DNA from 3 places in the Enterococcus sp. BWT-B8 genome. Region 2 is predicted to be linked to each of the others. Evidence: predicted binding sites of a transcription regulator. Region 2 holds the regulator's gene; each other region holds the start of a gene.
What was found. The regulator LexA, encoded in region 2, represses DNA repair genes until DNA is damaged. The targets are predictions, from matches to a motif close to CNAACANNTGTTNG.

Region 1 (7,109 bases), 110 kb from region 2:
ATATCAGACCGCATATGAAACGAATTGAAATCGGTGCTGATTTGAATGGTCTTGAACTGGCTCAAATTGGTCGGGTGCTTTCCACGGTAAATGAAGTAATTCGCTTTTTTGAAGATTTAAAAGACAGCGAAATCGAGCTGCTTCGAATTTATGAATGGCTTGATCAGTTGGTGACTATCCCTGAGCTCAGCAGAAAATTGCGAGCATCAATTGCAGAAGACGGTCAGGTTCAGGATGAAGCTTCACCTGAGCTGAGAATTATTCGAAATAATATTCGACGCAGTGAACAGACTATCCGGGAACAGCTGGACGGTATTGTACGGGGGAAGAATGCCCGTTATCTGAGTGATGCAATTGTCACAATGAGAAATGAACGTTATGTTATTCCGGTAAAGCAGGAATACCGAGGTATATTTGGCGGCGTTGTGCATGATCAAAGTTCTTCGGGGCAAACATTATTTATCGAACCAAAGCAGATTGTGGAATTGAACAATCGGCTGCGCCAGCATCAGATTGCAGAACGAAATGAGATTGAACGTATCCTTTCAGAGCTGTCTGCAGAATTGGTCCCTTACCAGCAGGAAATTATCCATAATGCATACGTAATAGGAAAATTTGATTTCATTAATGCGAAGGCACGACTTGGGAAAGAGCTGAAAGCGATTGTTCCTGAACTGAGTCTTGAAAATCACATCTTCTTAAAACAGGCACGTCATCCGCTGTTGGACCCGGACATGGCTGTTGCGAATGACATTGCTTTAGGCGAGGATTATCAGGCAATCGTCATTACAGGACCAAATACGGGTGGAAAAACAATTACATTAAAAACGTTGGGATTGCTGCAGCTGATGGGACAGTCTGGTTTGCCGATACCTGCAGAGGAAGAAAGTGTCATTGGAATCTTTAAGGAAGTTTTTGCGGATATTGGGGATGAACAGTCCATCGAACAAAGTTTAAGTACGTTTTCTTCTCATATGACAACCATTGTAGATGTTCTAAAAAAAGTGGACAGCAATTCTCTGGTGCTGTTTGATGAGCTGGGAGCTGGAACCGATCCGCAGGAAGGAGCTGCCTTGGCTATTTCGATACTGGATGCTTTAGGAAGCAAAAGTGCATATGTTGTGGCAACTACCCATTATCCTGAGCTTAAGGTGTACGGCTATAATCGAGCGAAAACGATTAACGCAAGTATGGAATTTGATGTGGATACCTTGAGTCCGACTTATCGTTTGCTTATTGGTGTTCCGGGACGAAGCAATGCATTTGAAATTTCAAGAAGACTGGGTCTTGAGGAAGTGATTATCAATGAAGCAAAACAAATTATGGACGGTGAAAGTCAAGACTTGAATGAAATGATTGCAGATTTGGAAAATCGCAGAAAAATGGCCGAAACCGAGTATCTGGAAGTTCGGCATTTCGTGGATGAGTCTCAGGGTCTGTTTAAAGACTTGAAAGAAGCTTACAATTATTTTCTTGATGAACGTGAAAAGGAAATGGCGAAAGCACGTAAAGAAGCAAACAAGCTGGTAAGCGAGGCACAGGAAGAAGCTGAAAAAATCATTTCTGATATTCGTAAACTTCAGCTTGCAGGAGGAAATCAGGGTGGTGTGAAAGAACATCAATTGATCGATGCAAAAACGAAATTGTCTAATCTTCATCAGGAAGAGGGGCACCTGAAACAGAACAAGGTGCTGAAGAAAGCGAGAGAGCAGAAACAGCTGAAAGCTGGAGACGAAGTGATTGTCAATACGTATGGACAACGAGGAGTACTCTTGAAAAAAACAGGAACAGATACCTGGCAGGTTCAACTGGGGATTCTGAAAATGGCTGTAAGTGAGGAAGACATGACACTCGTTGGGAAAGAAAAGGAACCGGTTCAGAAAATGACCACTATACGCTCTGTCGAATCAAGTCATGTTCCTAATCAGCTGGACCTTCGAGGCAAACGATATGAAGAAGCACTGGAGGAAGTCGATCGGTATTTGGATGCCGCCATATTGGCAGGATATCCGCAGGTCACAATCGTACACGGAAAAGGTACTGGGGCTTTAAGAACCGGAATAACTGATTATTTGAAGAATCACCGTAGTGTTCAGGGCTTTGAATTTGCTCCGGGGAATCAAGGCGGAAACGGAGCGACCATCGTTAAATTCAAATAGAGCTGTGTAGTAGCAGAAGTTTATTTATACAAAAGGGATTTTTGCATCATGTTTGTGAAAAATCAACATATCTCTTGAAGAAATCACCGCTGTTAATTAGCCATAAATATTTTATTAAGCACCCTAGCTTATTGATCATCTCTTACTAATGATAAGCAAAATGATGGTCTATCGAATCCTGGAATGCTATAATAAATTTGTATTTAGAAGTAGGAGGAATAAAAGATGACTGAAGCAATTACAGATAAAACATTTGCAGCAGAAACGGCTGACGGCTTGGTTCTTATTGATTTTTGGGCTGAATGGTGCGGCCCTTGCCGTATGCAGGCACCAATTTTGGACCAGTTAGCTGCAGATTATGAAGATGAATTAAAAATTGTGAAAATGGATGTAGATGAAAATCCGGAAACACCGGGTTCTTTCGGTATTTTAAGTATTCCAACGTTAATGCTGAAAAAAGACGGCGAAGTCGTTGAACGACTGGTAGGCGTTCATTCAAAAGAGCAACTGGCTGACGTAGTGGGCAAGTATCTTTAATTATCTGCTGTTTATAAAAAAATGAAATCTTGAGGTATTCTTCTTTGTATGAGAGGAATATCTCATTTTTTATTGTGAATTTCAATTCGATCTGGAGGGTAGTTGAATTCACCAATTGCTTTATTCAATATAAGAACATTCATTCGTATCTTGTCGCGTATTTACCGACTTCGTGTTATAATACTACAGGTAAAAAGGGGGAGGAAATCTTCTTGAATGAAAGAATTGCAAATAAATTAGCACTGCTTCCTGATCAGCCTGGCTGCTATCTTATGAAGGATAAAAACGGTACAGTTATTTATGTTGGAAAAGCAAAAATTCTTAAAAACCGTGTCCGTTCTTACTTTACAGGAAGTCATGATACAAAAACTGAACGACTTGTCAGCGAAATTGAAGACTTTGAATATATTGTTACTGAATCAAATATTGAGGCGCTTTTGCTGGAAATCAATCTGATTCACAAAAATGATCCGAAATATAATATCATGTTGAAGGATGATAAAAGTTACCCTTTCATAAAAATAACTAATGAATCCTATCCACGACTGCTGATTACCAGAAAAGTCCTGAAAGACAAAGCACTTTATTTTGGTCCTTATCCAGACGTGAAAGCAGCAAATGATACCAAACGTTTGCTGGATCGGCTGTTTCCATTAAGAAAATGTCGGGTGCTGCCTAAAGAAGTTTGTCTTTATTATCATATGGGTCAATGCTTGGCACCTTGTGTTTTCGATATACCAAAAGAAAAATATACTGAAATGGTAGGAGAGATTCGACGTTTTTTGAACGGCGGTTATCCGGAAATTGAAAAGGAACTCGAAGAAAAAATGGGTCAGGCAGCAGAAGCGATGGAATTTGAAAAGGCAGCAGAATACCGTGATTTAATTAAGTCCATTGAGACAGTGATGACTCGTCAGAAAATGACTAATGCCGATTTAGTGGATCGGGATGTCTTCGGATACGCAGTAGACAAGGGGTGGATGTGTGTACAGGTATTCTTTGTGAGACAGGGAAAACTGATCGAAAGAGATGTATCCATTTTTCCATTTTACAATGAAGCGGAAGAAGATTTTCTAACATTCATTGGACAGTTTTATCAGGAAAACGAACACTTTATTCCAAAAGAAGTGCTGATTCCTGACAACATTGATAAGGAAAGTGTAGAAGCACTGCTTTCAACCACTGTTGTACAGCCGCAACGTGGAGAAAAGAAAAAGCTGGTTAGACTGGCTGGGAAAAATGCTGCTGTTGCACTACAGGAAAAATTTGATCTGATTGTCCGAAAACAGGAACGAACAATTGGGGCTGCGGAACGCTTGGGTAATGCAATGAATATTCCTACACCTGTTCGAATAGAAGCGTTTGATAACTCCAATATTATGGGAACGGACCCTGTTTCAGCAATGGTTGTCTTTATTGATGGGAAACCGGACAAAAAAGAATATCGAAAATATAAAATAAAAACGGTGAAGGGACCGGATGATTATGCCTCTATGAGAGAAGTCATCTACCGCCGTTATTCTCGTGTACTTAAAGAAGGATTGCCTTTCCCAGATCTGATAGTGATTGACGGAGGAAAAGGTCAAGTGGATGCAGCAAGAGAAGTACTTGCCAACCAGCTGGGTTTGGACATACCAATTGCTGGTCTGGCTAAAAACGACAGACATAAAACAAGTGAGCTGTTGTTTGGACCAGAGCTTTCGGTGGTTCCATTGGAGAGAAATTCTCAGGAGTTTTTTCTGCTGCAGCGGATTCAGGATGAAGTTCACCGCTTTGCGATAACTTTCCACCGCCAACTGAGAAGTAAAAACAGTTTTGCTTCAAAACTGGATGATATTGAAGGGTTGGGTCCGAAGAGAAAAAAGGAGCTTTTGCGTCAGTTTAAGTCATTAAAAAATATTACTGCTGCAACTCTGGATGATTTAAAAGCTGCCGGATTGCCTAAAAATGTGGCTCAAAATGTCTATAATCACCTGCATCAAGAAGAAGAGAAGTTGAAAGAGTAAGTGGAAGTTCTACACGGTGTACGTATGTGCAGCTGGAAATAGCTGGCAGATAGGTTCACTGTGTGGGATTTTTTTTACAGGAAAACAGGTTGAATTTTTTCTATAGAATTTAAGTTGTTGTGCTCTGAATTTGCTCACTTTCTACATTAAAATGATTGGTTATAACTGATATACAAAGATAGAAAATGTTAACGTGCATGCTTCAATGACAAGAACGAGCAACCTCAAAAGCAACTGGGGAATTGTCAGTTTCACTGGTGTAAGCTCTTCTAGTGAAATGATATGCGTAGCTTCAATAAGTATTCCTTGGAAGAAGCGAGCTCAGTTAAATAGTGTACGACTTTACAGCTAGTTTGACTCCAGTTAGGGATGAAATCGGCATTTTCTACCGAGTTGCTTCCGTGCTGGCTGCACGTTTCTTGGATTAGGAGTACCACTTAGTTTTAATTTGGTCAGAGCACTAGTGTTATGTCCAGATATTTATCTTCTCTATTTTATGTTGATAAACCTTTGTTAATATTCGAATCATAGGGGATATATACAGGTGATTAATCTTAGGAGAAGACACTAGTTATTTTTCCAAGATAAATTTAAGATATAGCCCTTTTTATACTATTGTCTATTATGGCATCAGATTTTCTTACTATATAAAGTTTATGAAAAAAGCAAGTTTGATTCAAGCTTATTTTTTCATTCATTATTTTGTATAGCTCGCTTTACTTTATTTGTAAAGTCAGCTATACTATTTTTGTAAAGCAAGCTAGACTTTTTTGAAGGAGGAATTTTGTGCAAAACAATATCCAGAAACTGAGAAAAGAAAGGAAAGTCACTCAAAATGAATTAGCTGAAGCAGTTGATGTAACTAGGCAGACAATTATTTCACTGGAAAATGGCCGGTATAAAGCTTCTTTGGTATTAGCACATAAACTGGCGCAGTATTTTGGACAGACAATTGAGGATATCTTTATATTTGATTTGGAGGAAGAAAACATATGATACTCAAAAAAATTATTAACTCAACCTCTTCAAAGAATTACACTATTGCATTAAAAAGAAGAAGATTATTATTTCTGACTATGATAGCAGTCGGCATTGCTTTGGAGGTCATTGCACTTTTTATTTTAAACGAACAGAGTCAGCGGGCTTCATTTATAAAAGGAATGGGGGGTGGTCTGCTTTCTGTTGGTATTATTTTTTATGTAAAGAATAATTTGATGATGCAAAACAAACAAAAAATGGAAAAAAATAAACGAGAAGAGTATGACGAGCGAAATCAGGAAATAAATAATCGCGCCTTGGCAGCAGCTGCAAGTATACTGATGTTTTTGCTGGCAGTTTCAACAATTGTTAGAGCTTTTTTCAACCCGACCTATAGCATACTTTTAGCGATGATAAGCTGCGTCTTCCTGATCATCTATCTTATCTGTCATATCGTTTATCAGAAAAAAATGTAAGATCATGGATTGACAAATAAACAGCAGTTCGTTATTATATCGTTAAGCGATATATCGTTGGGTGATATATCTAAACACGATATAGTGAGGGAAACTCAATGGATGAGATGCTAACAGATTCAAGCTACTTGATTTTATTAGCTTTGCTTGAGCCGCAGCATGGATATGCAATTATGAAGCAGGTTAATGAACTGACAGAGGGGAAAGTCACAATTGGTCCTGCAAGTATGTATACTATTTTAAAAAAGCTTCAGAAAAGTGGTTGGATTACATTAGAGGAAAATGCAGAACGAAAGAAAATCTATTTGATTTCTGAACAGGGATTAAAGATCCTTGAGAAGGATATCAATCGAAGAAAGCTTCTTTATCAGGTTGGAGAGTCATTATTAACTGAAAAAAGGAGTAGAAAAAATGATCATTAAGGATAAAAATTATGTATTTTCCAGAGGCGTTGCTTTTTATCCCGAAAAGGAAATGGAACTGCTGAAAGAGCAGCTCAAGCATGGCTGGCATTTCATAAAGCTTAATTCTTTGGGATTTCTCGTGTTTGAAAAAGGTGAAATTGAGGATAAAAAGTTTTCAGTAGATTTCTTTTCAGGCAGTAAAGAAGAGCTTGACGAGTACTTGACTATTTATGAAGAAGCAGGCTGGGAATATGTTGCCGACTACAAGAAAAAGTATTATTATTTTCAGGCAGAGCCATCTGCGTTAACGATTTATTCTGATGAAGACAGTTATTCTGTCCGAATGCGGCAGGAATGGCTTTGGAACTTTAAATCAAGTCTAACGTATGTTCCGATAGGTTTGTTGATCTATTTTATTACTTATTTAACCAGACAGTCTGACAGCAGTCACGGTATTTTGTATATTATTTCACGAGCCTTGCTTTTTTTCTTCGGGACTATTTTTACTGTTTTGCCGTTTTCAGTCTTGTTAAATATATTGTTTTCAAT
Region 2 (7,109 bases):
CTGGCTTGAAAAATATTTGAAGAATTATTCCGGTGCGTTAGTAATGGTTACCCATGATCGTTATTTTTTGGATCGTATTGTCAATCGAATTTTTGAACTCTCACACGGAAAATTATATGAATATAAAGGAAATTATGAAGCTTATTTACGTTCGAAGGCCGAACGAGAACGTGTTGAGATAGAGCAGGAAGAAAAAAGAAAGCAGCTTTTCAAGAAGGAATTAGAATGGATGCGTGCTGGTGTACAGGCGAGAGGAACAAAACAGCAGGCACGTCAGGATCGTTTCCATGAGCTGAAAGAGAATTTGAATCAGGTACAGAGCAAAGAATCAGTTGAGCTGAATCTTGCTTCGCAACGTCTGGGTAAGAAAGTTTTGGAGATAAAAAACGGTTTTTACAGTATTGAGGGAAAACAATTGCTTCGTGATTTTTCATTACTGATTCAGTCGAATGATCGAATTGGAATTACTGGAAAGAATGGTGCCGGTAAATCAACACTGTTAAATATTCTTTCCGGCAGGCTTGAACTGGACAGCGGCTTTTACAGTATTGGCGAAACAGTTCGATTGGGCTACTATACGCAGCAAAATGAAGAAATGAATCCGGAAAAGCGCATGATTGCTTATCTTCAGGAAGCAGCAGAGGAAACCAGAACAGCCGATGGACAGACAATAGGGGTTGCTGAGCTTCTGGAACGATTTCTTTTTCCAAGATCTATGCATGGAACAGTCATTGGAAAATTATCGGGTGGTGAAAAAAGACGGTTATACCTTCTAAAATTGCTGATTAGTCAACCCAATGTTCTCCTTTTGGATGAACCGACAAATGACTTGGATATTGATACACTCACTGTTTTGGAAGATTATATTCAGGGATTTAAGGGCACTGTAATTGCTGTTTCTCATGATCGCTATTTTCTTGATAAAACGATAGATAAACTGCTAATATTTGAAGGAAATGCACAGATTTCCAGTTATTATGGCTCAATGAGCAGTTATTTAGAAAAAAAGCTCGTTGAAGAAAAAGTTGAAATTAAAAAAATAAAGTCTCCCATGATAAACGGAAAAACGGAAAAAGAAAAAAAGAAGCTGACCTATATGGAACAAAAAGAATGGGATGTTATCGAAGACGAGATTGCAGAGTTGGAGGAAAAGCAAGAGCAGATCATTGCTGAGATGAATCGATCCGGTGAAGATTTTACCCGTTTGCAGGAATTGCAGAAGGATCTTGAAAATACAGAAGAAAGACTGGAACAGAAAATTGAACGTTGGGACTATTTGAGTCAGTTTTCAGAATAAAGCAGGAGGATTTTGTATGGAAAAAGCGTATCTTGATTTAGGAAAGAAAATTTTAACAGAAGGAAATTACAAGGAAGACCGGACAGGGACAGGAACAAAAAGTATTTTTGGTTATCAAATGCGATTTGATTTATCTGAAGGATTCCCTTTACTGACAACTAAACGCGTCCCTTTCAGTTTGATTAAAAGTGAGCTGTTATGGTTTATCAACGGGGATACCAATATCCGCTATTTACTGGAGCATAATAATCATATCTGGGATGAATGGGCATTCGAACGTTATATTAAGAGTCCTGAATACAACGGCCCTGACATGACTGACTTTGGTCATCGTGTGCTGACAGATGAAGCGTTTAAAAAATCTTATGATGAGCAGCATCAGCATTTCTGTAAAAATATTCTTGAAGATTCGGCTTTTGCTGAAAAATTTGGAGAGCTTGGAAATATCTATGGAGCGCAATGGCGACATTGGGAAACAAAAGACGGCAGCTTTATTGATCAGCTCCAATCCGTTATTGAGATGATTAAAACAACACCTGATTCACGAAGATTAATTGTGTCTGCCTGGAATCCGGAAGATGTTCCTTCTATGGCTCTGCCTCCATGCCATACAATGTTTCAGTTTTATGTAAATGATGGGAAGCTAAGCTGCCAGCTCTATCAGAGAAGTGCGGATGTTTTTCTTGGTGTTCCTTTTAATATAGCCAGCTATGCATTATTGACTCATTTGATTGCTCATGAAACAGGTCTTCAAGTCGGAGACTTTGTTCATACTCTGGGAGATGCTCATTTATACAGTAATCACTTTGAACAAATGAAGGAACAGCTGTCTCGCGATATACGAGATGCACCTAAACTCCGTTTAAATACGGAAAAGAAATCTGTATTTGATTTTGAAATGGAAGATATCACTTTGGAAGGGTACAATCCCCATCCAGCGATAAAGGCACCAATTGCGGTTTAAAGTTGAAGGGAGTTAAAAAATAATGTTAGCAGCTATTTGGGCTCAGGATGAACAGGGGAATATTGGTAAAGAAAATGTCCTGCCATGGCACTTGCCAAATGATTTGAAATTTTTTAAAAAGATGACTGAGGACAATACGATTGTCATGGGAAGAAAGACATTTGAAGGAATGGGGAGCAAAGCACTGCCCAATAGAAAGACGATCATTCTGACTAGAGACAAAGAATATCAAGCTGAAAATGTTGTTGTAATGAACAGCATAGAAGAAGTTATAAACTATGCAGAAGAATTTTCAGGTATTACTTTTATTGCCGGGGGAGCAAATATTTATCAGGATTTTCTGCCTTACTGTGATGTTCTATATCGGACTGTTATTCATGGCGATTTTGATGCAGATACATCCTTTCCTTTTGTCGATTGGGAAAAATGGACGCTGATCAATTCAAGCGAAGGAGAAACAGACGAACTAAACAAGTACCCTCATGAATTCGAAACCTATCAGCGGACAGGTTCATGAATTCTGTGTATAGGAAAGGCTGGCTCCACAGTCAGCTGACGAGATAATTTTACTTTGTCCGGGTGTTGTTGCAAAAAGGAAAAACAGAACTTTACTGTTACGACAACTTTTGGAAAAGTAAAATTATTGGACGACCCCATTTCTGCAGAAGAAAGAGAAGCAGGTTCTGTTTTTTTGAAATGGCTGTAATAGCAACGACTTCTACTTGGACCAGATATCAGAATGAGGTACTTCCAAGTCTGTTAAAAGCAAATCATATATTTGTTGAGTATCATTAAAGTATTGGCTACGATATCCAAATTAGGTAAACTTAGCTATATAGACCTGTAATATTTCTCATTGGAAAACAGGATGATTGTGTTGGCTATAAAGAGATGTTTCATCTATTTGCTTCTTTTTTCCGAGCAATTTGAACAGCCCGCTCTGTTTTATAACACTTTCAGCACATGAAGCAATCATTTTGAGTAAATAGCAGAGACCCGTCAGGCCGAATTTAAAGAGCTCGACTGGTCTTTTTGTAAAAAAGATCCAAATTCCTTCGATTAAAGGAATTCAGACCCAGTAAATGGTTTAATTAAATATGATTTCTGTATAGACCAACTACTTTACCCAGTATGGAAACATTGTCCAAAAGAATGGGTTCCAAGGCATCATTTTCCGGTTGAAGACGAATATAATCTGTTTCCTTAAAGAATCTTTTACAGGTAGCTTCATCTTCATCTGTCATAGCTATGACAATATCTCCATTTGTCGCATCAGCCTGTTTTCTGACAATGACCTGATCACCATCAAGGATACCGGCATTGATCATACTTTCTCCTCGAATTGTCAGCATAAATAATGCATTTTGCTCAAATTGAAGGTCAGGAGGCAAGGGGAAGAAGTCTGACGCTTCCTCAACAGCCAGTATTGGTTCCCCGGCAGTAACAACACCCAGCATAGGAATAGTTGTAGGCTGAACCCCAATTTTTTCCAACCCCTCTGCTGTTAACTCAATTGCCCGAGGTTTGGTTGGATCTCTTAAAATCAGCCCTTTTTTTTCAAGTCTGGCTAAATGGCCATGCACTGTTGACGTAGAGGAAAGATTCACAGCTTTTCCAATTTCGCGAACGGTTGGCGGATATCCTTTTAGCTCTACTTGTTCATATATATATTTTAATACTTCTACCTGTCTTGTCTCGGTACGTTTTGCCAATATCCACACCTTCTTTCAAATTATAGTTACAGTCTAACATATTTCTCTCATGAAATCAAACAAGCGTTCGTGTAAAATCAATAGGAAAGACAGTTGTTTTTTCAAGCATGTTCTTATAAGATAAAAGGGATTGATAAAGGAGGGAAGACGATGCTTTCAAAAGAAAAGATGGAACGTATCAACGCTCTGGCACGTAAAGCCAAAGAAGGTCCGCTTACAGATTTAGAACTCAATGAGCAGAAGAAACTGCGTGAAGAATATCTGCAGACATTTCGTAAAGGAATGCGGCATCATATTGAGGGAATGAAAGTGGTAGATCCAAAAGGCAATGATGTAACACCTGAGAAGCTGAAACAGATTCAAAAAGAAAAAGGGCTGCATGACCGCAAATAATTAGAGTTAACTTTACTAAAAGTAATTGCTTTCATAAATGAATTAAGGTACAATGTGAGTAATAAAGGTAAAAAAAACCTAAATAGGAGATGATATTTTTGTTCGACAAAACTGATCAACTAGGTGTGAATACCATTCGTACGCTCAGCATCGAAGCCATTCAACAAGCAAATTCGGGACATCCAGGACTGCCTATGGGTGCAGCGCCTATGGCTTATGCGCTTTGGACCAAGCATTTAAAGGTTAACCCAAAAACCTCAACAAACTGGGCAGATCGCGACCGTTTTGTTCTTTCTGCCGGTCATGGTTCTGCCTTACTTTACAGTCTGCTTCATTTATCAGGCTATAACGTGACAATAGACGATTTAAAGAACTTCCGTCAATGGGACAGTAAAACACCAGGACATCCGGAAGTCGGTCATACGGACGGCGTGGAAGCAACAACAGGACCATTAGGTCAGGGAATTGCCATGGCTGTCGGAATGGCAATGTCTGAAGCACATTTAGCTGCTGTTTATAATAGAGACAGCTTTAATGTTGTTGATCATTATACGTATGCTCTTTGCGGTGACGGTGATTTAATGGAAGGAGTTTCTCAGGAAGCTGCTTCAATGGCCGGTCACATGAAACTGGACAAACTAATCGTTCTTTACGATTCCAATGACATCTCCTTGGATGGGCCGACTTCAAAGTCCTTTACTGAAAATGTTGGCCAGCGCTTCGAAGCCTATGGCTGGCAGCATATTCTGGTAAAGGATGGAAACGATCTGGAGGCTATTTCAAAGGCAATCGAAGACGCCAAAGCTGAGACAGGCAAACCAACCTTGATCGAAGTGAAAACAGTGATTGGATTTGGCGCACCGAAAGAAGGAACATCTGCGGTTCATGGCGCACCGCTTGGTCAGGAAGGAATCGATGCAGCAAAAGTTGTTTATGGTTGGGAATATCCAGATTTCACAGTTCCTGATGAAGTAGCAGAACGCTTTACTGAAAGAATGATTGAAGACGGCGAAAAAGCTGAAGCTGAATGGAATAAACTGTTTGAAAATTACAGCAAATCTCATCCGGATCTTGCAAAACAATTTAAAGATGCCTTTGCAGGAAAATTACCTGAAGACTGGGACAAAGAATTGCCAAGTTATGACGTTGGTTCAAGTGCAGCAAGCCGTGTGACAAGCAAAGATACGATTCAGGCTATTTCAAAAGTCGTTCCAAGCTTCTGGGGCGGCTCAGCCGATCTGTCTGCTTCCAACAATACAATGGTCGCTGGTGAGAAAGATTTTGAACAGGGGCAATATGAAGGTCGAAATATTTGGTTTGGCGTGCGCGAATTTGCGATGGCGGCAGCAATGAATGGCATTCAGCTGCACGGCGGCTCAAAAGTTTATGGCGGGACGTTCTTCGTATTTACAGATTATCTGCGTCCTGCAATTCGCTTGGCGGCTTTGCAAAAAACGCCAGTAACTTATGTGTTGACACATGACTCTGTTGCGGTAGGAGAAGACGGACCAACACATGAACCGATTGAACAGTTGGCAAGTGTCCGTTGCATGCCAGGTGTTCAGGTGATTCGTCCGGCAGACGGCAACGAAACAGTTGCGGCCTGGAAGATTGCCATGACGACAACCGACAAGCCGACGATTTTGGTGTTAAGCCGACAAAATCTCCCTGTAATTGAAGGAACAAAAGAACATGCACACGATACAGTCCAAAAAGGAGCGTATGTAATCTCTCCTCAAAAAGGGGCAACACCTGAAGGAATTTTGATTGCGACAGGCTCAGAAGTGAACCTTGCGATTGAAGCGCAACAAGAGCTTGCCAAACAAGGAAAAGATGTCTCTGTTGTATCTATGCCAAGTTTTGACTTGTTTGAAAGTCAATCTGCAGAATACAAGGAAACAGTCCTTCCAAAAGCTGTTACAAAACGTGTAGCAATCGAAGCAGCTTCTCCATTTGGGTGGGAGCGGTATATAGGAACAGAAGGAGCAACCATCACAATTGATCATTTTGGCGCTTCTGCACCAGGTGATGTAGTTCTAGAAAAATTTGGGTTCACAGTTGATAATGTGATTTCTACCTATGAAAAACTTTAGTTCATAAAGCAACCGATAAACTTCCTGTAATTAAGAAGTTTATCGGTTGCTTTTTTTTACTTGTAAATACAAATTAGTTAAAGTAATGTATTTGTCATGAAAATAAAATGAAAACGAGCAACAAATCATTTCTAAACCTTAATTATATGCTGTACATACGGAAAATATTCAAAAAAATCAATTTGAAACAAAAATTATTTTTATTACAGTAAAGTTTCAAATAGTTTAAATTTCTTTTTTTTAAAACTAGATTGTTGTTTCTTTTATAAAATACACATAAACTATTACTATGACAATCGTTAGGGAGGAAAAAAGTGAATGGAAATTTATGAAACTCGGAGCAGCAGACATATAAAAAAAGCCGACAGACAAAAGAAGAATATGAACCGTTTTGCATCCAGCATGGGTATTGCTTTACTATCCGTTCCGGTAATGAGCGGAGCCTTTGTTTTTTCTGAAGAAGCTGAAGCAACTGATTATGAACAAATTTCCTCAGTATCTCCTCAGGACTTTATTGAATCGATTGGTTACTCAGCTTCTGCTGTAGCAGGTGCAAATGATTTATATGCTTCCGTTATGATTGCACAGGCTTTGCTGGAAAGCAGCTACGGAAATTCTCAGCTGGCTTCTGCACCTAATTATAACCTATT
Region 3 (7,109 bases), on a different contig from region 2:
GAAGGATTTGGGGGCAACCTTGGGCATTACCATTGACCCAGTATTCAATGAACAGCTGAAGGGAATCAGCAGGATGGACTCACTGGATCGGATTCTAGCTTATGGCGGAAAAGAAACTGTCTATTCCAAAGAAGAGAAAGAGCAGCTGGCGGAAAAGAAAAACAACCACTATGTAGAGTTGTTACAAACGTTATCTCCGGCAGATTTATTGCCGGGAGTGAAGGAGTTTATCAGTCAGGCAAAGGAAAGAAAAATCCCTTGTGCGATTGCTTCAGCTTCGAAAAATGCCCCGGTAATTTTAGAAAAGCTGGGAGTAACCGGATATTTCAGCTATATTGTAGATCCAGATACTCTAAATCGTGGGAAGCCTGATCCGGAGATATTTCTAAAAGCAGCAGCAGCATTAGCTATACAGCCTCAGGAAGCTGTTGGTTTTGAGGATGCTCAGGCAGGCATTGACGGAATCAATGCCGCAGGGATGTATGCGGTGGGTATTGTCGAAAATGAAAAACTTTTAGGCGCTGATCAGCTGGTTTATCGGCTGGATGAATTGGCTATCGATGAGTTGCTGAAGAAATAAGCTGGAGCTAATGATTTCAGACCTTTTACAATGACAAGATTTGGAAAATTCTATCATTGTGAAAGGTTTTTCTTTTTAAATTATTTGGGAAATATTTTTTGAAACGGCTCTCATAGCTGTAATAAAAGGATATACAAGGGTTGCAGTTTAATTTCAGAGACATTATAATAACTATCGACGGAGGTAGGAGATAGTATGAATAAGTTTAATGAGATTTTCCTTGATCTGGAAAAGAAAATTTTGGCAGATGAGTATCCTGCACATTCCCTTTTACCAAGTGAGAATCAGTTAATACAAATTTACGGTGTTTCGAGAGAGACGATTCGTAAAGCGTTGAATTTGTTATTGAATGCCGGATATATTCAAAAAAAACAGGGGAAAGGCTCTATTGTTTTGGACTTGAATCGTTTTGATTTTCCGATTGCCGGTCTGACTAGTTATAAAGAGCTGAAAGAAGCACAGCGAATCCCCAGTGAAACGATTGTTCGTGTGTTGGAAGAGGTTCCTGTGACGGAGAAGTTAAATGAAAAAACCGGCTGGCCGGTGGGAGATCCCGTTTGGAAATTGATTCGACAGCGAAAAATTGATGGTGAAGTAGTTATTTTGGATAAGGATTATTTGTTAAAATCTGTGATTCCGGATTTGCCTGAAGACAGAGCGGAAGATTCAATCTATGACTATTTTGAGAATGATCTGTCACTGGATATTTCCTATGCGCAAAAAGAGATCACTGCTGAACCGGTGACACAGGAAATGCAGGAGCTGATGACACTCCATGGCGACAGTCATGTGGTTGTTGTCCGCAGCCTAGTGTATCTGGAAAATACTAATTGTTTTGAGTATACTGAATCTATTCACCGACTGGATAAATTCCGTTTTATAGAATTTGCCCGACGCAGAAAAGGTTAGAATCTGTCTGAAAATTTTAGTGGCGACTCTGTTCAGAAAACTAGATATGGGCTGGTGTATGGATCGAATTAAAACTAAGTGATTCTTCTAATCCAAGAAATGTGAAGCATATCCAATAGTGTTACATATGAGAATGCTGAATATGCGACGAGCATTTGTCAAAAGTGCAGGAGTAAGTTATGCAAACGAGCCTTAGATATGCGCCACTATAAATTAACAGTGATTGTCATGCATTTAGCATTCTGCTGGATCAAGGGTCAGATGCCGTTTAAAGGTTGAATGTTGACACATTCAAAGCTTGTCGTTCGCATACAGCTATCTCTTTACATATGGAATAAATTTTGACCAATTAATCCCCATCAGAGCTGCGTATACCATCTTACTAGATTATTTATCTTAGTGAGACTGGCAATTCTGCTAACTGACTTTCTACTACAGAAAAATCTTGTATTTACGAGTCTCACACTGCTTAATTCTCGATACAAACGTATTTTCTCAATAATTTTCAGACAGACCCTAGCCAACAAAGAGAGGCGAACTCCGAAACTTTTTTCGGAGTTTTTGTGCTGAATGAGTACAAAGAATTAATTATTTAATTCTATTTAAGGGGTCAGAAAGATTCTCTTTTAGATCAATTTTCTATATAATAGTAAGTAATGTAAAAAGTTATATAGACAGAAAGGCGAAAAGATGAATTTTAAAGAGATACTAAATAAAGACAGCGTTCGTCCTTATGCGCTGACAGCACGTTTTGGCATTGAAAAAGAGAGTCAGAGAGTGACATTGGACGGTCAGCTGGCTCAAACAGATCATCCTTCAGTACTAGGCAATCGTTCCTATCATCCGTATATTCAAACGGATTTCAGTGAAACACAGGTGGAACTGATTACCCCTGTTGCAGATTCGATTACTGAGGTTATGCGTTATCTTGCAGCGATTCATGATGTGACCATTCGTTCGATGAATAGAGAGGAAATGCTGTGGCCAATGAGTATGCCGCCGAAACTTCCGGAAAATGAGCGGGACATCAAAATTGCAAAGCTGGATCAGTATGAAGGGATTCTTTACAGACGCTATTTGGCTAGAGAGTATGGAAAAAGAAAACAAATGGTCAGCGGGATTCACTTTAATTTTGAATATGCAGAAAGCTTAATTTTTCAAATGTATCATGTACAGGAAGAGGCTAAGTCAATTGAAGAGTTTAAAAACATTCTTTATATGAAGGCGTCACGTAATTATCTTCGTTACCGCTGGCTGATTACGTATTTATTTGGTGCCTCGGTTGTTAGTGAGCCGGGGTACTTTACGGCTAAAGAAGAGCATCCCGCAGAGCCGGTAAGAAGTCTGCGTAACAGTTCTTTTGGCTATCGGAATAGGGAGAATGTCCGTGTGTCCTATGAAACGCTGGAAGGGTATATTGATGATATTCAAACGATGGTGGAAAATGGGATTCTGTCCGAAGAGAAGGAGTTTTACGCTCCAGTCCGGTTGAGAGGCGGAAAATCCATGGCAGATTTGCCGCAGACCGGCATTCGTTATATTGAATTGAGGAATATTGATTTAAATCCGTTCGCACCCTTTGGTATCGACGAAGAAATGCTTGAATTTATGCATTTATTTATGCTGTTTTTACTATGGACAGATGAAAAAGAAAGTGCAGATGAATGGGTAGCAACCGGTGAGTTGTTGAATGAACAGGTAGCGCTGGGGCATCCTTTTTCAACAGTGAATATATTGGCTGAGGGTGACAGGCTTTTCTCTGAAATGATTGAAATGGTTACTGAATTAGGAATTTACGGTAAAAAAGAAATGCTGACAACCTATCATGAACAGCTAAGAATGCCTGAAATGACTATTTCAGGTAAAATGTGGACAATCATTGAAGCAAATTCTAACCATGAACTGGGAATTGTTTATGGAAAAGAATACCATTTACTAGCTTTTGAGCGTCCCTATCAGCTTGCCGGGTTCAGAAATATGGAGTTATCCACACAGCTGTTTCTTTTTGATGCAATTCAGAAGGGGCTGGAAATAGATATTCTTGATGAGCAGGAACAGTTCCTGAAATTGAAGCATGGAAAGCATATTGAGTATGTGAAGAATGCGAATATGACCAGTAAAGACAGTTATATTGTTCCCTTGATTATGGAAAATAAAACAGTCACAAAAAAGGTGTTGGAACAGGCTGGCTTTCGTGTGCCAGGCGGGGAGGAGTTTTCTTCAATTGAAGAAGCAGAACGGGCATATTTAAGATATGAGAAGCAGGCATTTGTTGTAAAACCAAAATCGACAAATTATGGGCTTGGGATATCTATCTTTAAAGACGGTGCTTCAGGGAAAGACTATGTGGAAGCCTTGAACATTGCGTTTAAGGAAGACGACTCTGTTCTCGTTGAAGAATTTATGCCGGGAACAGAATATCGATTTTTTGTGTTGGATAATGAAGTAAAAGCTATTTTGCTGCGCATTCCTGCTAATGTTGTGGGAGACGGTGTCCGGTCAATAGAAGAGCTGGTTGCAGAAAAGAACCTTCATCCTTTAAGAGGCAGCAACCATCGGGCGCCTTTAGAGCTGATCCAGCTAGGTGAATTGGAGCGGCTGATGCTGAAGGAACAGAATCTGGTGGTGAATGCTGTACCTGAAAAGGGAAGAGTGGTTTATCTGAGAGAAAATTCTAATATCAGTACTGGCGGCGATTCCATTGATGTGACGGATCAGTTTGATGAAAGTTATAAGAAGCTTGCTGTAGAAGCTGTGGCAGCATTAGGGGCTAAAATATGCGGAATTGATTTAATCATTCCCGATAAATCCATTCCGGCTGATAAAAAAAGCAATACTTATGGAATTATCGAAGCTAATTTCAATCCGGCAATGCATATGCATATATACCCTTATTCTGGAGTGGGTCGTCATTTGACAATGGATGTGTTGAAATTATTGTATCCAGAGTTGTTTGAGTGAATAAGTCAACCTCAAAAAAACAGAAATCTGTTTAAATAGGTCTTCAGTAAAATAGAAGGAGGTCGGTACAAACACTCATGAGGGCTAACGCCCTCACCAAACAGAATGAAAAGAAAAAAACGATCGACCTACACGCTATTTCCTGTCATACTAAAGAGGACAGAAGAGCTTGTAGGTCGATTTTTTTGAATCGCTTCATTATTTGAATTCTGTGTTGTAGCCCCATGTGTTGGCTGATATGAAAGCGACCAGCGACAATGGAAGCATTAGGAAACAGCTCCTTTACTAACGTACGATAGGGACTGTAAAAATCAGTAATGACTAAACAAACGTGTGCATGCTCTTTCCTAGAATAACGGGAAAAGTAAGTGCGTAATGAAAGCAATCCTTACAGAAAAAGCGCTGCTTTTTAAGAGAGAGCAGGGTTTTGCAGTTACTGGCATCATTGAGTAAGAGAGTGACTTTTTTTCAGCCCCATTTGATAATGGTCTGCTTGTTCTTCGCTTGACAGTGAGAGCAGCACTGATGTCGGTAAGTTACAAAAGTATTGAACTGAAAGCAGAGCTGTCCTTTGATGGAAACTTTTCAAAAATAATTCTCTTCGAAAAAAGGTTAGGGTCTGCAATATTAAGGAAATCTTTGATAGGCTCGGATAGAGACATCTTGAAACACTTCTTTAGGTTGGTTTTGGTTGACTTTAATTCTAACGGATTTCAAGATGTCTTTTCTGTTTTTTTCAAAAAGAAAAAGTACAGTGAATGGGACCTCACCAATACTAGATAGTATAGAGCCTTTTTTTGATGTACTGCAATGTAACGAAGGAGTTTTCTTTTGCTTCTTTTGTCAATTTTTCCTAAAAGAAATAGTTGATAAAATCTAAAAAGTGCTTTATTTTTTTTAAAAAGAGAGTATAGTAAGCAATGGATAATTTACAGAAAGAAGATGAAATGATGAAGAAAAAGATTTTAGCAATGACCGTATTAATTGGAGTGAGTGTTTCTATCACAGGCTGTGGAACAGAAAAAACAACCGCTTCACAATCAGAATCAGGCACTGCAGCTGTTACAGAAAGCAGTGAGAAAAAGGAAGCCGAAGAGCACCTTGACTATGATGATCAGGAAAATTGGGAGTTTACAGCAGGAGATATGCAGTCCCCAATCGATATTCCAAGCAGCAAGGCAGAAGCAATGATGCCGGATAAAGGAACAATTGAGCTGGATTATGGAATAGATATCACCAAAGCAGAGAATAACGGTCACAGTATTCAATTTACTGCTGGTGGTGAAGCAGTGATAAATGGTCGTAATTTTGCTCTGACACAATTTCATTTTCATGCAGAAAGTGAACATACAGTTGACGGAGAGCATTATCCTTTAGAAGCACACTTTGTTAACATTGCCCAAGATGGGCGTATTGCTGTAATTGGCGTGTTCTTTAAAGAAGGAGCTGAAAACAAAGGATTTCAGGAAGCTCTTGACGATGTTAATAATGAAAAAACAGATCCTATCACTGATTTGGAGGATATGATTCCGGCAAATAAAAGCTACTACCATTACCTTGGTTCTTTAACTACTCCGCCATTAAATGAAAATGTAGAATGGTATGTAATGAAGAATCCTGTAGAAGTATCAGCAGAGCAGATTGAATCGTTTAAAAAATTGTATTCTCACAACAATAGAAAAACACAGCCGCTGAATGAACGGGTGATACTTGAATATACAGAATAAATAAGACAGCATTATTGAAACAGCTGGTTTCTCTGGGATTTTGTAAGAGGAACTAAGCTGTTTTTTTATTTTTAATGTTGATTAGAGTCTAAATCATCCATCTCTTTGAAGGTAAAAAAAGAAAGTATTAAAACAGATGGGGAACGATGAATACAAGGAAATTAGGCTGCAGGAAGAAAATTATTTGTGAGAGACATACACTTGAAAAGTGGGAAAAAAGCTAAAAGCGGCGTTTTCGTACCAACTGATTTCCTCCCTCGGTCCCATTATATTCTCTATAATTTATGGTACACTAAAAAAGATTTAGCTGATGAGCTGAAGAAAATTTTGTTGGCAGAGCTGCAGATTTAGAAGTAAGCTTGTGATAAGAACAGGCTGAAGAAACAGCTTTGGAAGAAACGTGAAGCTGAGACTATCGGATGCGTTGAGTGGAGGGAAAAGCTTATGAAAAAGATATTTATTGTTGAAGATGAAAGACAGATTGTTGAAACATTGTCTGCTTATCTGAAAAAATGGAACTTTGAGGTACTCGCAGTTGAAAATTTTCAATATGTACTGGCTGAGTTTGAGGCTTTCCAGCCGGATTTGGTAATTTTGGATATTTCATTGCCTTTTTATAATGGTTATCATTGGTGCACAGAAATTCGCAAACAGTCAGCTGTTCCAATCGTTTTCCTGTCTTCTGCCAGTGATAATATGAATATTGTTATGGCAATGAATATGGGTGGGGATGACTTTATTGCAAAACCCTTTGACCTGGAAGTGCTTGTCGCAAAAATTCAGGCAATTATGCGAAGAAATGTTGTGATGGTAGAAGTTCGGACATTGAACTATGGCGACTATATCCTGAATCTTGAGGATTTTGAAGTTTGCTGTAGAGAACAATGTGTTCCCGTGACAATGAATGAGACAAAAATTTTAGATATGCTGTT

Region 1: a site for LexA is predicted at 2,829-2,842, ahead of uvrC (excinuclease ABC subunit UvrC). Genes of this name have one in related genera too.
Region 3: a site for LexA is predicted at 1,972-1,985, ahead of gshAB (bifunctional glutamate--cysteine ligase GshA/glutathione synthetase GshB). Genes of this name have one in related genera too.

What each region holds. Positions count from the first base shown of each region.
Region 1 is NZ_JAJDJV010000001.1:108,969-116,077, forward strand. It holds gene LI951_RS00475 (endonuclease MutS2) at 1-2,159, shown strand, start outside; gene trxA (thioredoxin) at 2,385-2,696, shown strand; gene uvrC (excinuclease ABC subunit UvrC) at 2,909-4,702, shown strand; gene LI951_RS00490 (helix-turn-helix transcriptional regulator) at 5,489-5,698, shown strand; gene LI951_RS00495 (DUF6442 family protein) at 5,695-6,156, shown strand; gene LI951_RS00500 (PadR family transcriptional regulator) at 6,255-6,578, shown strand; gene LI951_RS00505 (DUF2812 domain-containing protein) at 6,568-7,109, shown strand, end outside.
Region 2 is NZ_JAJDJV010000001.1:217,576-224,684, forward strand. It holds gene LI951_RS01015 (ABC-F family ATP-binding cassette domain-containing protein) at 1-1,297, shown strand, start outside; gene LI951_RS01020 (thymidylate synthase) at 1,314-2,261, shown strand; gene LI951_RS01025 (dihydrofolate reductase) at 2,284-2,778, shown strand; gene lexA (transcriptional repressor LexA) at 3,353-3,973, opposite strand; gene LI951_RS01035 (DUF896 family protein) at 4,124-4,366, shown strand; gene tkt (transketolase) at 4,465-6,459, shown strand; gene LI951_RS01045 (glucosaminidase domain-containing protein) at 6,778-7,109, shown strand, end outside.
Region 3 is NZ_JAJDJV010000002.1:31,412-38,520, reverse strand. It holds gene pgmB (beta-phosphoglucomutase) at 1-580, shown strand, start outside; gene treR (trehalose operon repressor) at 776-1,489, shown strand; gene gshAB (bifunctional glutamate--cysteine ligase GshA/glutathione synthetase GshB) at 2,180-4,450, shown strand; partial or broken gene LI951_RS15355 (transposase) at 4,626-5,017, opposite strand; gene LI951_RS03590 (carbonic anhydrase) at 5,371-6,177, shown strand; gene LI951_RS03585 (response regulator transcription factor) at 6,622-7,109, shown strand, end outside.